One region of the Patulibacter sp. NPDC049589 genome, then DNA from elsewhere that is predicted to be linked to it. Evidence: riboswitches for the same ligand, from Rfam matches in the RefSeq annotation. Region 1 holds a riboswitch; each other region holds the start of a gene.
The links. A riboswitch is a leader RNA that binds a small molecule or an ion and turns the genes downstream of it on or off. The one in region 1 is predicted to bind cyclic di-AMP.
Positions count from the first base shown of each region.

Region 2: another riboswitch for cyclic di-AMP. It lies ahead of AB0L40_RS05830 (NlpC/P60 family protein); the one in region 1 lies ahead of AB0L40_RS22850 (septal ring lytic transglycosylase RlpA family protein).
Region 3: another riboswitch for cyclic di-AMP. It lies ahead of AB0L40_RS06530 (peptidoglycan endopeptidase); the one in region 1 lies ahead of AB0L40_RS22850 (septal ring lytic transglycosylase RlpA family protein).

Region 1 is NZ_JBFAPC010000166.1:7,967-12,232, forward strand. It holds gene dinB (DNA polymerase IV) at 1-282, opposite strand, end outside; gene AB0L40_RS22845 (hypothetical protein) at 351-1,325, opposite strand; gene AB0L40_RS22850 (septal ring lytic transglycosylase RlpA family protein) at 1,538-2,320, opposite strand; cyclic di-AMP (ydaO/yuaA leader) riboswitch at 2,330-2,535, opposite strand; gene AB0L40_RS22855 (sigma-70 family RNA polymerase sigma factor) at 2,774-3,340, opposite strand; gene AB0L40_RS22860 (PaaI family thioesterase) at 3,500-3,901, opposite strand; partial or broken gene AB0L40_RS22865 (hypothetical protein) at 3,998-4,266, shown strand, end outside.
Region 2 is NZ_JBFAPC010000020.1:292-4,557, forward strand. It holds gene AB0L40_RS05815 (HAD family hydrolase) at 1-460, opposite strand, end outside; gene AB0L40_RS05820 (NAD(P)H-binding protein) at 556-1,461, opposite strand; gene AB0L40_RS05825 (CAP domain-containing protein) at 1,579-2,310, opposite strand; cyclic di-AMP (ydaO/yuaA leader) riboswitch at 2,310-2,463, shown strand; gene AB0L40_RS05830 (NlpC/P60 family protein) at 2,471-3,637, shown strand; gene AB0L40_RS05835 (HD domain-containing protein) at 3,701-4,266, opposite strand, start outside.
Region 3 is NZ_JBFAPC010000023.1:35,555-39,820, reverse strand. It holds gene AB0L40_RS06545 (hypothetical protein) at 1-116, opposite strand, end outside; gene AB0L40_RS06540 (hypothetical protein) at 172-453, opposite strand; gene AB0L40_RS06535 (hypothetical protein) at 507-1,814, opposite strand; cyclic di-AMP (ydaO/yuaA leader) riboswitch at 2,010-2,158, shown strand; gene AB0L40_RS06530 (peptidoglycan endopeptidase) at 2,357-2,830, shown strand; gene AB0L40_RS06525 (PspA/IM30 family protein) at 3,031-3,825, shown strand; gene AB0L40_RS06520 (hypothetical protein) at 3,822-4,112, shown strand; gene AB0L40_RS06515 (hypothetical protein) at 4,211-4,266, opposite strand, start outside.

The sequences.
Region 1 (4,266 bases):
GCCCATCACCCGGGCGGACGCCTCGCGGTAGGCGTCGTGGTCCGGCGGGACGATGATCGCCTGGGGGCAGCGGTTCTTCGCCGTCGCCAGCGGCATGGCCGACCCGACGCCGAACTTCCGCGCCTCGTAGGTCGCGGTCGTGACGACCGACCGCGGCCCGTCGTGGGCCACGATCACCGGCTTGCCGCGCAGCTCGGGGCGCCGCAGCAGCTCGACGGAGGCGAAGAACGCGTCGCAGTCCAGGTGCCCGATGCACCGAACAGGTGTTCCCTCCGTGCCCACGATCCCAGGGTACGCCCGCCTGCGGCGGGACGCACCCGGGTGGGCGGGTGTCGACGCCCGGCAGGCGCTCAGCAGGGCACGAGGATCAGCGAGCCTCCGGACTGCCCGCTGAGGTCCGGGGAGAACTGGTTGCAGAGCTGCTGCGGTCCGCGGTTGCCGTCGCCCCCTCCGCTCCCGCCCCGCTTGGCCCTGCTCCTCGGGGTGATCGAGTACCGGCGTTCGATCCGCAGGTCACCGGTGGCCGCCGAGAGCTTCAGGGGGACCGTCGACCTCGCGCGCCGGGTCAGCCGGATCGAGATCCGCTTCGTCACGGTCCTGCCGGCGGCGATCGTGCCCAGTGACGTCGCCGCCGGGGCATCGAGTCCCGCCGCCCGGCCGATGCGGACCTTCACGCCCGTCGCAGGGGCGTCGCCGGGGTTGGTCACCTTCACCGTGATGCGACGGGTCCGGTCGCGCACGACCGACGTCGGCACCCCCGAGACCCCGAGCCGGAGCTCGGGGAGTGCCTTCAGCACGATCGGACCGACGGTGTCGAGGACGTTCGCGGGGTTGCCGAGCTCGGTCGTCGTCGCCACGGCGCAGTCGAAGGCCCGGTTCTTCAGTGCCGGGTCCCGGAGCTCGAAGCGCTGGACGGCGTCGAAGGTGTCGAAGTTGTCGGCCGAGCCGACGGCCGCGAGCGGATCGCTCGACGGCCCGGTCTGCAGCCCCCACGCCATGCCGCCCGGCGCCTGCGTCTCGCCGACGACGGAGACGCCAGGGGTCTTGTCGCAGCCGGTCGCGGAGCGATGGGCGAGGAACACGTGGACGCCGACGCCGTCGTCGGTCTTGTCCGGCCGGGTCGCGAGCTGGATCGCCACGCGGACCGTGCCGGTCTTCCGGTCGTATCCGAAGGCGGCCGCCTCCAGGTCGCGGCCGGATCGCGGATCGGTCGCGTCGCCCGTCGGGTCCGGCGCGGCGCCGCTGAAGTTCGCCATGGCGGGTGCCGCAGCAGCGCCGACGCTGACGATGACCGCGACGGAGACGAGGAGCCGGGGGATGCTCATGACCCGGACCCTAGCGCCGTCGCGGGTGCGGTCCGCGGGGATTCGGCCTCGACGGTGGGGCCCACGATCTCGCCGCGTGTTGCACGTCCCCGACGGCACCGGACGCCACCCGGCACCGCAGTCAGACGTCGAGGTCCGGCCGCGGCACCGTGCGACGCCAGGACACCGCCCGGAACGCATCCCACATCCACGGGCTCCGTGGAATCGACCGTCTAGCGGTCGACCATCACCGTGCCGGTGGAGCCGAAGCCGAGGCGGGCCTTCGTCGCGGCGGTGAGGTCGAACTCGCGGCCGGCGATGTACGGGCCGCGGTCGACGACGCGCGCGCTGACCTGGCGAGAGCCGAGGCGGAACGTCAGCTTCGTGCCGCACGGCAGCGTCTTGTGGGCGACGCCGATGGTGCCGGGGCTCAGGTGGCCGCCGCAGGCCAGGGCGCTGCCGTACAGGCCGGGCCCGTAGTACGACGCGTAGGTCGAGCGGAACCCGTGGATCCGGTCGACGCGCTCGATGTCGCCCTTGCCGTGCGAGTTGGAGACGATCCGCAGGCGGGCGGAGCGGTCGCCCATCGCGGCGATCTTCGTGCTGACGCGGAAGCGGCCGTCGCGGCCGACGGCGTCGCGGTCCACGGCGCGCCACTTCGAGCCCTTGTGGAGCTCGAGCCGGACGTGCTGGCCGGGCGAGTGGTGCCGGACGCGGCCGGCGTAGACGGCGCGCCGACCGATGAGGCCGGCGCCGCGCTCGGTGGTGGCGCGGATGGCTGGGGTGGGGCGCTTCGCGGCGGCGGGTGCCGTCGCGGGTGCTGCGGTGGGTGCGACCGGAGCCGCCGCGGTGGCGGCGACGGGGGTGGCCAGCGAGGCGGCGGGTGCCGCGCCGGAGGCGGGTGCCGGGGTCCCGGACGGCGCAGAGGCCATGGCGGGGACGGCTGCGGTCAGGGCCAGCGCCGCCCCGGCCGCGAACGCGGCCCGGGTCGGCGTGACGACGACGTCACGATTCACGGTTGGGTCTCCTCTTCGGGAAGACGCCTACGGAGTTAGCTGACGGGCTCGCAGCCCCCGGTCGTGCCGCACATGGGTGCGGGACGGCCGGAGGACGCTACGGACGACTCAGCGTCCGATTCGCCCCGTGCCGCGGCTCTCGAGGGGAGAGCGCTGCGGCGGTGGGTCCCCCGTTCGGAACGTGCGGGCACGTCCCGACTCGGCGTCGGTGAAGGTGTCGTGAACCCTAAGGGCTCGTCAGCGGCCCGCCCCGTGCGATCGCGCACACCCGCCAGAACGGCGTACACGCGCCAACATGGCGTATGCGCGCCACGATCGCACGGCCCGGAAGATCACGTGCCCTGGCCTCGAGACGCCGCGTGCTCCGGCCGCGAACCGCCGTCGCCCGACGACCACCGGGCGCCGCGCCGGCCGCGTCGCCCGCCGGGCCCGCCCCCGCCGGCAACCGGCTCCTCAGAGCAGCGTCGAGATCATCGTCATGACCGTCGCCGCGGCCATCTCGGAGCCCTCGAGCTCCGCCCGCATGCGCGCGAGACCGAGGCGCAGGCGGCCCTTGACCGTGCCGAGCGGCAGCCCGGAGCGGTCGGCGATCTGGTTGGCGGTGAGGTCGCCCCAGCAGGCGAGCGCGATCGCCTCGCGCTGCGGCACCGGCAGGGCCGACATCGCGCGCATGAGCGCGGCGCGGGCCTCGTTGCGCTCGGCCTCGCTGACCACGACGTCCGCGGGCAGCGGGGGCGGCGCGGCCGCGAGGCGCTCGGTCGCGCGGCCGGCGGCCTGGCCGGAGCGCAGCAGGTCCAGCGCCCGCGAACGGGCGACCATCCGGACGTACGCCCCGAGCGGACCACGCGCGGGGTCGAAGCGCCGGGGGTCGCGCCAGAGGCGGACGAAGACGTCGTGGACCACGTCCTCGACGTCCGACCGGCGACCCGCAGGCGCGAGGATCGACGCCGCCGCGTTGGCCGCGGCGGGCGCGTGCTCGGCGTAGGCGCTCGCGAAGTGGTCGGGGTCTCGGAGGTCCATGGCGGTCCGGTGTCCGTGGGCACCTCTCCATAGAGTAGCGGCACGCCAGACGAACGCCGAGGCGCCATCGAGATTCGCCACCCGCCGACGCGGACGAGCGGAGGCTACCGCGCCGCCCAGCGCGCCGCGCCGGACCGGGACGAACGTCCCGGCCGGCGGTCAGCCGACGGGGCGAACGGCGATCACCATGCGCGTGATCGCACACACGCGCCCCTGGTCGTCCGTCATGCGGACGTCCCAGACCCAGGTGGTCCGGCCCTTGTGCAGCCGCTCCGCGCGGGCGTGGACCGTGCCCTCGAAGCAGGGGCGCAGGAAGTTCGTCGTGTTCGACAGGCCCTGGGCGGAGAACCCGTCCGGGACCACGGCCCGGGCGGTGGCCATCGAGGTCAGCGACTCGGCGATCGCGGCGTAGACGCCACCGTGGACGAGACCCATCGGCTGGCGGACGTGGTCGCCGACGGGCAGCGAGGCCTCGGCCCAGTCCTCGCCGTGCTCACCGACCTGCAGGCCGATCAGGCCGTCGAGGGTCTTCTCCAGGGGCACCACGGGCTCGAACTCCATCGCGTCCGATCCTAGAGCGCGCGGGCGGAGCGGCCTCCGGACGCCCGTCACAGCTCTTACCTCACCGTAACCTGGGCCCGTATAGGCTCACCGCCGATGTCCCGCTTGCAGGAGCTCCACCCGGACCAGCAGGCCGTCCTGCAGCTCGTGCTGCGGCGGCGGATGCCGTACGGGGACCTCGCCGGCCTGCTCGGCCTGACCGCAGAGGGCGTGCGCGAGCGGGCCCTGGACGCGATCGACGGCCTGGCGCCCGACGACGTGCCGGGACTGGCGCTCGAGGACCGCGACCGGATCGCCGACCACCTGCTCGGCCAGGACGACGGCGAGGCCCGCGAGGCGACCGCCGCCCTCCTCGACGACCACCC
Region 2 (4,266 bases), on a different contig from region 1:
GCTTCTCCAGGGCGGCCTTCACGAGGTCGGGCTCGGGCTTCGTGTGCTCGACGTCGCTGGACGTCGTCCACCCGTCGACGAGCTCGCGGGCGTCGAGCAGGTCGAGGTAGTGGTCGACCTCCTTCGCCTTCGCGGAGCTCGCCAGCACGCAACGCCGGTCGCCGGACGACAGCCGCTCGACGAGTTCCCGGGCGCGGTCGAACGGGTGGACCGACGCGATCGACCCGAGGTAGAGCGCGCCCTCCGCGGCCCGGATGTCGTCGCCGTGCTCGGCGTCCGCGTCTTCGCCGATCAGCTTCGCCACGAGCTGGTCGCCGCCCATCCCGATCGACCGGTGGATCCGCCAGATCGGCAGCACGAAGCCGTGCTGCACGAACGCCTCGTTCCACGCCAGCGCGTGCTGGTAGTTGGTGTCGACGAGCGTGCCGTCGATGTCGAGGATGGCGGCGGGGGCGGGCACGCCGGATCGCTACCCGGTGGTCCGCCCCGGGACGCGGCGGTCCGGCCACCGTCGAGCGCGCGCCGTTCTTCGTCGCACCCGGGTGCGTCTCGGCGTCAGTCGTCGGCCGCCACGATCCGCGGGATCGCGCGGGCCGCGGCCTCGGAGAACCCGAGCGGCGTCACGCCGAACACGGGCTCCGCGTCGTTGCGGTCCACGACGAGGTCGTCGCCCAGGCCCTCGAGCAGCGCGGTGATCAGCGCGCGGTCCTCGTCCGCGACCGCGGAGGCGACGAGGCCCTCGAGCTTCGGCACGCTGATCGGCACCGAGAGCGCCCGGTACGGCTTGTCGAGCTGGCGGGCGATCTCCCGCATCAGCTCCTCGACCGAGAGCTCGTCCGCGCCGGCGATCTCGTAGCGGCCCGGGGGCGCCGTCCGCGCGGCGGCCAGGCAGTCGAGGACGTCGTCGACCGCGATCGGCTGCGAGCGCGCCTCGCGCCACGGGGCCGTCGCGAGGACGGGCAGGCGGTCGACCATCTGCACGAGCGTCTTGAACGAACCGCTGCCGACGCCGACGACCATCGACGCGCGGACGACCACGACCTCGGGCGTGCCGTCGGCCAGGAGCTCCTCGACCTCGTGGCGGCTGCGCAGGTGGTCGGAGGACCCGCCTTCGGGATCGAAGCCGACGGCGCCGAGGTAGACCGTCCGCCGGACCCCGGCCGCGCGGGCGGCGCGAAGGTAGTTCTCGGCGGCCTCGCGGTCCTGCTGCTCGAGGTCGCCGGAGCCGCCCATCGAGTGCACGAGGTAGTACGCGACGTCGACGCCGTGCAGCGCCGGGACGAGCGACTCCGCGTCGGACAGGTCGGCCTCGACGACGTCCAGCTCGACGCCGTCCGGCGGGTGCAGCCGGCTCGCGTCGCGGACCAGGGCGCGCAGGCGCACCTCCGGCCCCGCGAGCCGCTCGATCAGCTGCGAGCCGATGAACCCCGACGCGCCCGTGACCAGCACGAGGTCGCTCATGAACCGGGGCTCCCGACGGTCGGGGCGTGGAGGCGGCCGGGGGACGCGGGACCGGGGGTGGACACGCGGCGCGTCTACCCCCGGGGCGCGCCGGCGAACCGCCGTGCGCGAGGGGCCTCAGCCCTTCGGCGTCGAGAAGACCTGCGTCCGGGTCGTGCCGCCGTAGCCGCCCGTACCGCGGCGGGACGCCCCGACGCCGAGGACCCGGAAGCTCGGCTTCAGGATGTTCGCGCGGTGGTCGGGGCTGTTCATCCACGCGGTGACGACCGCGGCGGGGGTGCGCTGGCCGGCGGCGATGGTCTCGCCGACGCGGCGCCAGTGCATCCCGGCCGCGTTGGCGCGATCGGCGATCGTCGACCCGCCCGGAGAGACGTGCGAGAAGTCGTGCCGGCGGATCATGTCGTCGGTGTGGCGCTGTGCCGCTCGGGCGGCCCGGCTGCTGAAGCCCAGCTGCCGCAGGCCGTGGGCGGCGCGCTGCCGGTTGACCAGGCAGCGGACGGCGGCCCCGGCGTGCGACGTGCCCGGCGACGCGACGGACCTGTGGGCTCCGCGGCACGCGGCGTAGGCGGTCGCCGGGAGCGTCGTCGCGCCCAGTCCGGCGACGGCGGAGACGGCGGCGACGAGGGTCGCGCGGCGCGGCCCGCGGGCCGGTCGATCGCCCTCGTGGCGGGCGTTCTCACCGTCCTGCGGGGCTGACGATGGGCGCCCGACGACGGCGTCGAGGATACATCGGAGGCGGGGCGGGGGAAACGCAGCCGTGGCGTCGACCGTACCCGTCGACGCCGTCTTCTGAACTCCTCCCCGTCGGGACCGAATCGGCTCGCGCCGCGCCGTGTTCGTGTAGAAGATGGATCACCAGGCCGAGTCCGGACGCCGTCGTGGCGGCCGGAGCGGGGGAACCAACCGGGTCGTCATCGGCCCTGGGGCGAATCGCCGTAGTCCTCGGCGTAGCGCACCGCGCGAGCCCGTCAGCTCACCCCGTAGGCCGCTGAATCAGGAGCACGGACACATGGCACCGACGATGACGACGAGCACGGCCACCGCGACCACCGAGCTGTGGCGGATCGGGATCACCGAGGAGTCGTACGCCTTCGAGGCGCCGCGCCCCGGCGACCGCGACCTCGCCGAGCACGAGTTCTGGGAGCGGTCGAAGGTCCGCTCGCAGCTGCGGCGCGAGTCCGCCGCGGCGCGGAAGGTGGGCGTCAAGCAGGGCGCTCGATCAAAGCTGGCGATGGCGCTCGTGGGCGTCACGCTCGCGGTCCCGGCCACCGAGGCGGTCACCGCCGGCACCGCGCAGGCGGCCCCGGTCACCGACTCGATGCTCAAGCGCGGCGACAGCGGCGCCCGCGTCGCGGCGCTGCAGCGCGCGCTCGGGATCACCGCCGACGGCGAGTTCGGCACCGCGACCCACAAGGCCGTCCGCGCCTTCCAGCGCGCCAACGGCCTGGCGATCGACGGCGTCGTCGGCACGCTGACGGCGTCGAAGCTCGGGCTCGGCTCCTCCGCCAAGAAGGCGTCCGCGTCGACCGGCTCGAAGGCCTCCAGCCGCTCGGTCTCCTCCGCGGCGAGCGACCCGGACCTGTCCTCGTCCACGATCCAGGCGATCCAGTCGAAGCTCGGCATCGGCGCCGACGGCGAGTGGGGCCCGCAGACCCGCAAGGCCGTCCGCGACTACCAGCGCAGCAACGGCCTCGAGGTCGACGGCGTCCCCGGTCCCGCGACGCTCGCCAGCATGGGCATCACGGCCACGGCCGGTGGGTCGTCCAGCGGCTCGTCCGCCGGGTCCGCCACGGCCGAGAAGGCCTCCGCGTCGACCGGCCTGGGCGCCGCGATCTCCGCGGCCCAGTCGAAGATCGGCGTCCCGTATTCCTACGGCGCGACGGGCCCGTCGTCGTTCGACTGCTCGGGCCTCACGCAGTGGGCGTTCAAGCAGGCCGGCATCTCCCTGCCGCGCACGAGCTTCGCGCAGTACGGCGTGGGCACGAGCGTCTCGAAGGCCAACGTCCAGGCGGGCGACCTCGTGTTCTTCTCGACGGCCGGAGCCGGCGCCTCGCACGTCGGCATCGCGACGAGCTCGTCGACGGTCATCTCGGCGACGTCGCACGGCGTGATGGAGCACTCCTTCACGTCGGGCTACTGGAGCCAGAACTACGTCGGGGCCAAGCGGGTCTCGTAGGGGTCGAGGGGTGGGGCCGGCTTCGCGGGCGGCCCCGACCCCGCCGAGCGCGCCGGTCGGGGCTCAGCCGAGCTCCCGCACCGCGCGCTCCAGCTCGTCCAGAGCCCGGCGGCCGCCGGGGCCGAGGTCCTCGGTCCGCGCCGCGAACGCCGTCAGCAGCCCGCCGTAGTACCAGCGCACGTCGTCGCCGCTGCCGGTGGTGAAGCGCGACCAGAGCTCGTCGCCGACGCGGCGGTGGTCGCTGACGAGCGAGCGGGCGTTGTGGAGCTTGTCGGCGAGCGAGACGCGCAGCTCGTCCGGCTGCTCGTGGGCGATCCGCTCGAGGTACTCGCGCTTGCGGTCGTGCCAGGGCGCCTTGTCGGCGTCGCCGGTGACGGAGTCGGAGTTGGCGAGCACGATGCGCGCGACGTCGGGGCCGAAGCGCTCGGCGATCTCGGCGTGCGCGGCCATGCCGCCGCCGTCCTCGATCACGTCGTGGAGGAGGGCGGCGATCGCCTCGTCCTCGGTGGTCTCCATCTCCAGCACGATCGACGCGACCGCGAGCAGATGCGCGACGTACGGGATCCGTCCGCCCTTGCGCAGCTGCCGCCGGTGGTGGCGCGACGCGTAGACGAGCGCCTCGTCGAAGC
Region 3 (4,266 bases), on a different contig from region 1:
ATCTTCGTCGGGCGCTCGAGGGTCTGCAGCTCGAGTCCGTCGACGTGGAGCCGCAGCCCCCGGACGGCCTCCCAGAGCGGCGGGCCGGGCGTGGGGGGCGGGACGGACGCGGGCATCTGGACCTCGGGTGCGGGACGGACGGGCGTGGCCGGCCGGGCGGGCCGGCCCGGGTCAGCCCTTGGGCAGGGCGGTGGAGGGCAGGCCGGGCATGCCGGGCTGCGCGGTGCCGCCGCGGACCTCCCCGCTCGTCCCCAGCGCCGTCAGCCGGCGGACCTCGGCCTCGCCGACCAGGCGCGCGGGGTGCTGCGCGGGCAGGCCGTCGATCAGCCGCGCGACGCGGTTGCGGATCTGCTGCGCGAAGTGCGGGGTGGCGGCGCCCGTGAGCCGGCGGATGTCGTCGACCGTGACGGCGACGCCGAGATCGCGTTGGTCCGGCCGCTGCGCTTCGCTCATGCGTCTGTTGTACCGATCCCCGCGCGGCCCCGCCACGTGGCGGGGCCGCGCGCTCAGGGCGCCTTCGGCGTCGGCGTCGTGGTGGTGGCCGGGGCCTTCGTGGTCGACTTCGGGGCCGTGGTCGTGCCGGAGCCGTCGCGGGGCAGCCCGTCGTCGCCGCCGGACGGCGAGTCGTCCACGGGCGCGAGCTCGAGCAGCGTGTCGATCTGCGCCTGGACCTTCGCGCTGATCTGCGAGACGTCGCCGGTCAGCCACGCGCGGTTGTAGCGCGCGACCGCGGTCGCGTCGAGGGTCGGGTCGTCGGGGTAGTACCCCTGCTTGACGTCGCGCAGGTACTCGCGCACGGGGACCGAGAGCTGGTCGGAGGAGTCCAGGAGCAGCAGCGGGCCGTGCAGGCCGGAGGCCGCGAACGGCGCGAGGCTGATCGCGCCGAGCGTGTCGGTGTCCCGCGCGATGAGGAACCCGTGGCCGGGCTGGTTGACGTTCCAGCCGAACGAGCCGTCCTTGTAGCGGGCGAAGCCGATCGCGTTGTCGGTCGGGCTGACGCCGCCGACGCGCTTGACGGTGCCGTACTTGCGCAGCTGCTTGGTGACCGACGGGCGGACCACGGCGCTGGGCCCCAGCACGTAGATGGTCGCCTTCGGGTGCGACGCGAGCTGACGGGCGGTGGCCGGCGGGATGCCCTTGCTCGTCACGAACGCGAGCGGGTCCCCGGACTTCGCCAGCCAGGCGGCGGCCGGCACGGCGTACTCGGGGCGATCGGCGCTGACGACGAGGACGCGGTCGCTCGAGCGGCCGCGGGCCTGCGTGGTGTACCGGTCGATCGCGCGCGCCAGCTCGTAGGGGTCGGCGCCCTCGATGGCGTCCGTCCGCAGGCCGGAGGGCCGTCCGACCTTGCCGACGAGCACGGCCTGCGCCTTGCCGGCCGCGTCGCTGCCGGACGGCTTCAGGGCGTCGATCGCGGACACCGTGGCGTCCGGGAGCTTCGCGCCGTCGCTGAACAGGAGGGGTGCGCCGATCGGGGGCGCGGCGAGCGACGTGGCGGCCAGCGCCGTCCGCCAGTCCTGGTCGTCGACGATCGTCACGGCCTTCGCGCGGCTGGCCTCCGAGCCGTCCGGGTACGCCGCGCGGGCGACGGCCGCGGCGGCGTCCACCGGGTCCTTCGTACCCGTCCGGGTCGTGTTCCGGGTGGCGACGACGGGGAACCCGAGCGCGGACGCCGAGGAGTCGTCGCCCTTCGGCGGGGTGAAGGGCGACTCGGCGTCGTCGCCCCCGCCGCAGCCGGCGAGGACGAGGGCGGCCGAGACGGCCAGGGCGGCGGCCGCCGTCGCGCGGCGGGAGCGGGTGGGGACCGGACGCATCGGGGGCACGGTAACCGCACGGCCGCCGTCCGTGCGCGAACGCACAGCGACGAGGGGTCGGCGGCGCCCTCTCGCGGGTACGTGCGTCGTCGCCGGAGGTCTCGGCCTCGCACGACCCACCGCCCGGGCGCACGGAACCCTCGCGGCTGCACGGCTCGTTGCAACAGTGGGTGCCGTCTTGCGGCAGGACTGCTACTGTCCCGGCAGCCGAATCACCGGAGTCGAATCCGGTGGGCGGGGGAACCACGTGTTCTTGGGGCTAATTCGCCGGTCTTCCGGTGGAAGCGCTGTCTCTTTCTGCGCTAGCCCGTCAGCTAACCCCGTAGGCCGACGAAAGAGAGCACGTAGTGCGTTTGACTTCACGGGCCATAGCGATGACCGCCGTCCTGGCCGCCGGGTTCACCGGCGTCACGGCTTCCGCTTCAGCACAGACGGCGGCTCCGGCCACCGGCGGTGTCGCCCCGACGGTTCCCACGCCCGCACCCGCCCCGGTCACGCCGGCGGCGCCCGCGGCGCCAGGCACCGTCGTCATCCCCGTCGGGATGCGCACCACCAACGGCATCAAGGCCAAGCGGTACAAGGGCAAGACGGTCGACGGTCGCACCGCCTGGTTCGCCCGGGTTCCGCTGAAGGCCCCGGCGCAGGTCCAGTCCGCGGTCGTCGCGGCGAACAAGATCGTCGGCAAGCCCTACCGCCTCGGCGGCGGCCACGCCCGCGTCGAGGACACGGCCTACGACTGCTCCGGCACCGTCTCCTACGCGCTCATCGGCGGCGGCCTGCTGAAGACCCCGCTCGCGTCCTACGAGTTCGACGACGCCTGGAAGAACGGCATCGAGGGCGAGGGCCAGTGGATCTCGGTCTACGGGAACTCCGGCCACGCCTTCGCGATCATCGCCGGCCTGCGCCTCGACACCTCCGCCGCGAAGGACCCCAGCGGCGCCAAGGGCCCGCAGTGGCGCCCGGACAACCGCACCGACGAGGACGAGTACGTCGTCACGCACCCCGACGGCCTGTAGGCCGCCGGCCCCGGGCCCGACGGCCCGCCCCGCTTCCGAGAGGCGCCGCATCGCGGCGCCTCTCGTCGTTCCGGGGCCTCGTCGCGGGCGACGACTCCCGGCGCGCCACGTCCCCGGCCCGCGTCGACTTCACGGACCGTTGAGGCAGGACCGATAGGCTGACCGGCGATCATCCCCAAGAACGCCACGAGGAGCACCACATGGGTCTCGGCGCCCGCATGTCCACCACCATCAAAGCGAAGCTGTCCCGGGTTCTGGACAAGGCCGAGGACCCCGGCGAGACGCTCGACTACAGCTACCAGAAGCAGCTGGAGAACCTCCAGAACGTCAAGAAGGGCATCGCCGACGTCGTCACGGCGAAGAAGCGCCTGCAGCTGCAGACCGACAAGCAGCAGCAGTCGATCGTCAAGCTCGACACGCAGGCCCGTCAGGCGCTCGCCGCCGGGCAGGAGGACCTCGCCCGCACCGCGCTGGAGCGCAAGACGCTGATCCAGACCGAGCTTCAGGGCCTGAGCGGTCAGATCCAGGACCTCGAGAACCAGCAGCAGGCCCTCGTCGCCAGCGAGCAGAAGCTGCGCACGAAGGTCGAGCAGTTCCGGACCAAGAAGGAGGTCATCAAGGCGCAGTACAACGCCGCGGAGGCCCAGGTCCGGATCTCGGAGGCGGCCACCGGCGTCGGCGAGTCCATGGCCGAGGTCGGCATGGCGATGCAGCGCGCCGTCGACAAGACGGAGAACATGAAGGCCCGCGCGGACGCCGTCGCGGAGCTCGAGGAGGCCGGCACGTTCGGCGACATGATGGAGCTCGGCTCGGGCAAGGACGACATCGATCGTCAGCTCGAGGCGCTCTCCGCCGGGTCGCAGGTCGACTCCGAGCTCGAGCGGATGAAGGCCGAGCTCGGCCAGGGCAGCGCCCCGGCCGCCGAGCTGGGCGCCGGCGGCACCCCGGCTCCCGACGCGGCCCCGGCGCCACAGAGCCAGGAGAAGGAGGCGTGATCGTCCGGATCTTCATGGACCAGCAGTACCGGCTGGCGGACGACACGCACGCGGCGCTCAACGACATCGACGACGCGGTCGTCGCGGCCGTCGACGCCGGGGACCCCGAGGGCTACGCCCGCGAGTTCGCCAAGCTCCTGGCGTTCGTGCGCGAGAAGGGGACCCCGCTGGCCGACGACGAGCTCATCGGCTCCGACGTGCTGATCCCGGCGGACGACTTCTCCTTCGCCGAGGCCGGCCAGGAGTTCACAGGCGAGGGCCTCGTCCCGGACCCGGCCGAGGCCTAACCCCGGCCGGCGGCACGGTGCCCGACGGGCCCGGGTCGCACGGAACGCAGAAGGCCCGCCGATGGCGGGCCTTCTGCGTTCCCAGGGGGCTGGGCCGCTCAGGCGCCGATCGGGGCGCCCCAGAGGGGGTACCAGCGGTCCATCTCGGGCTCGA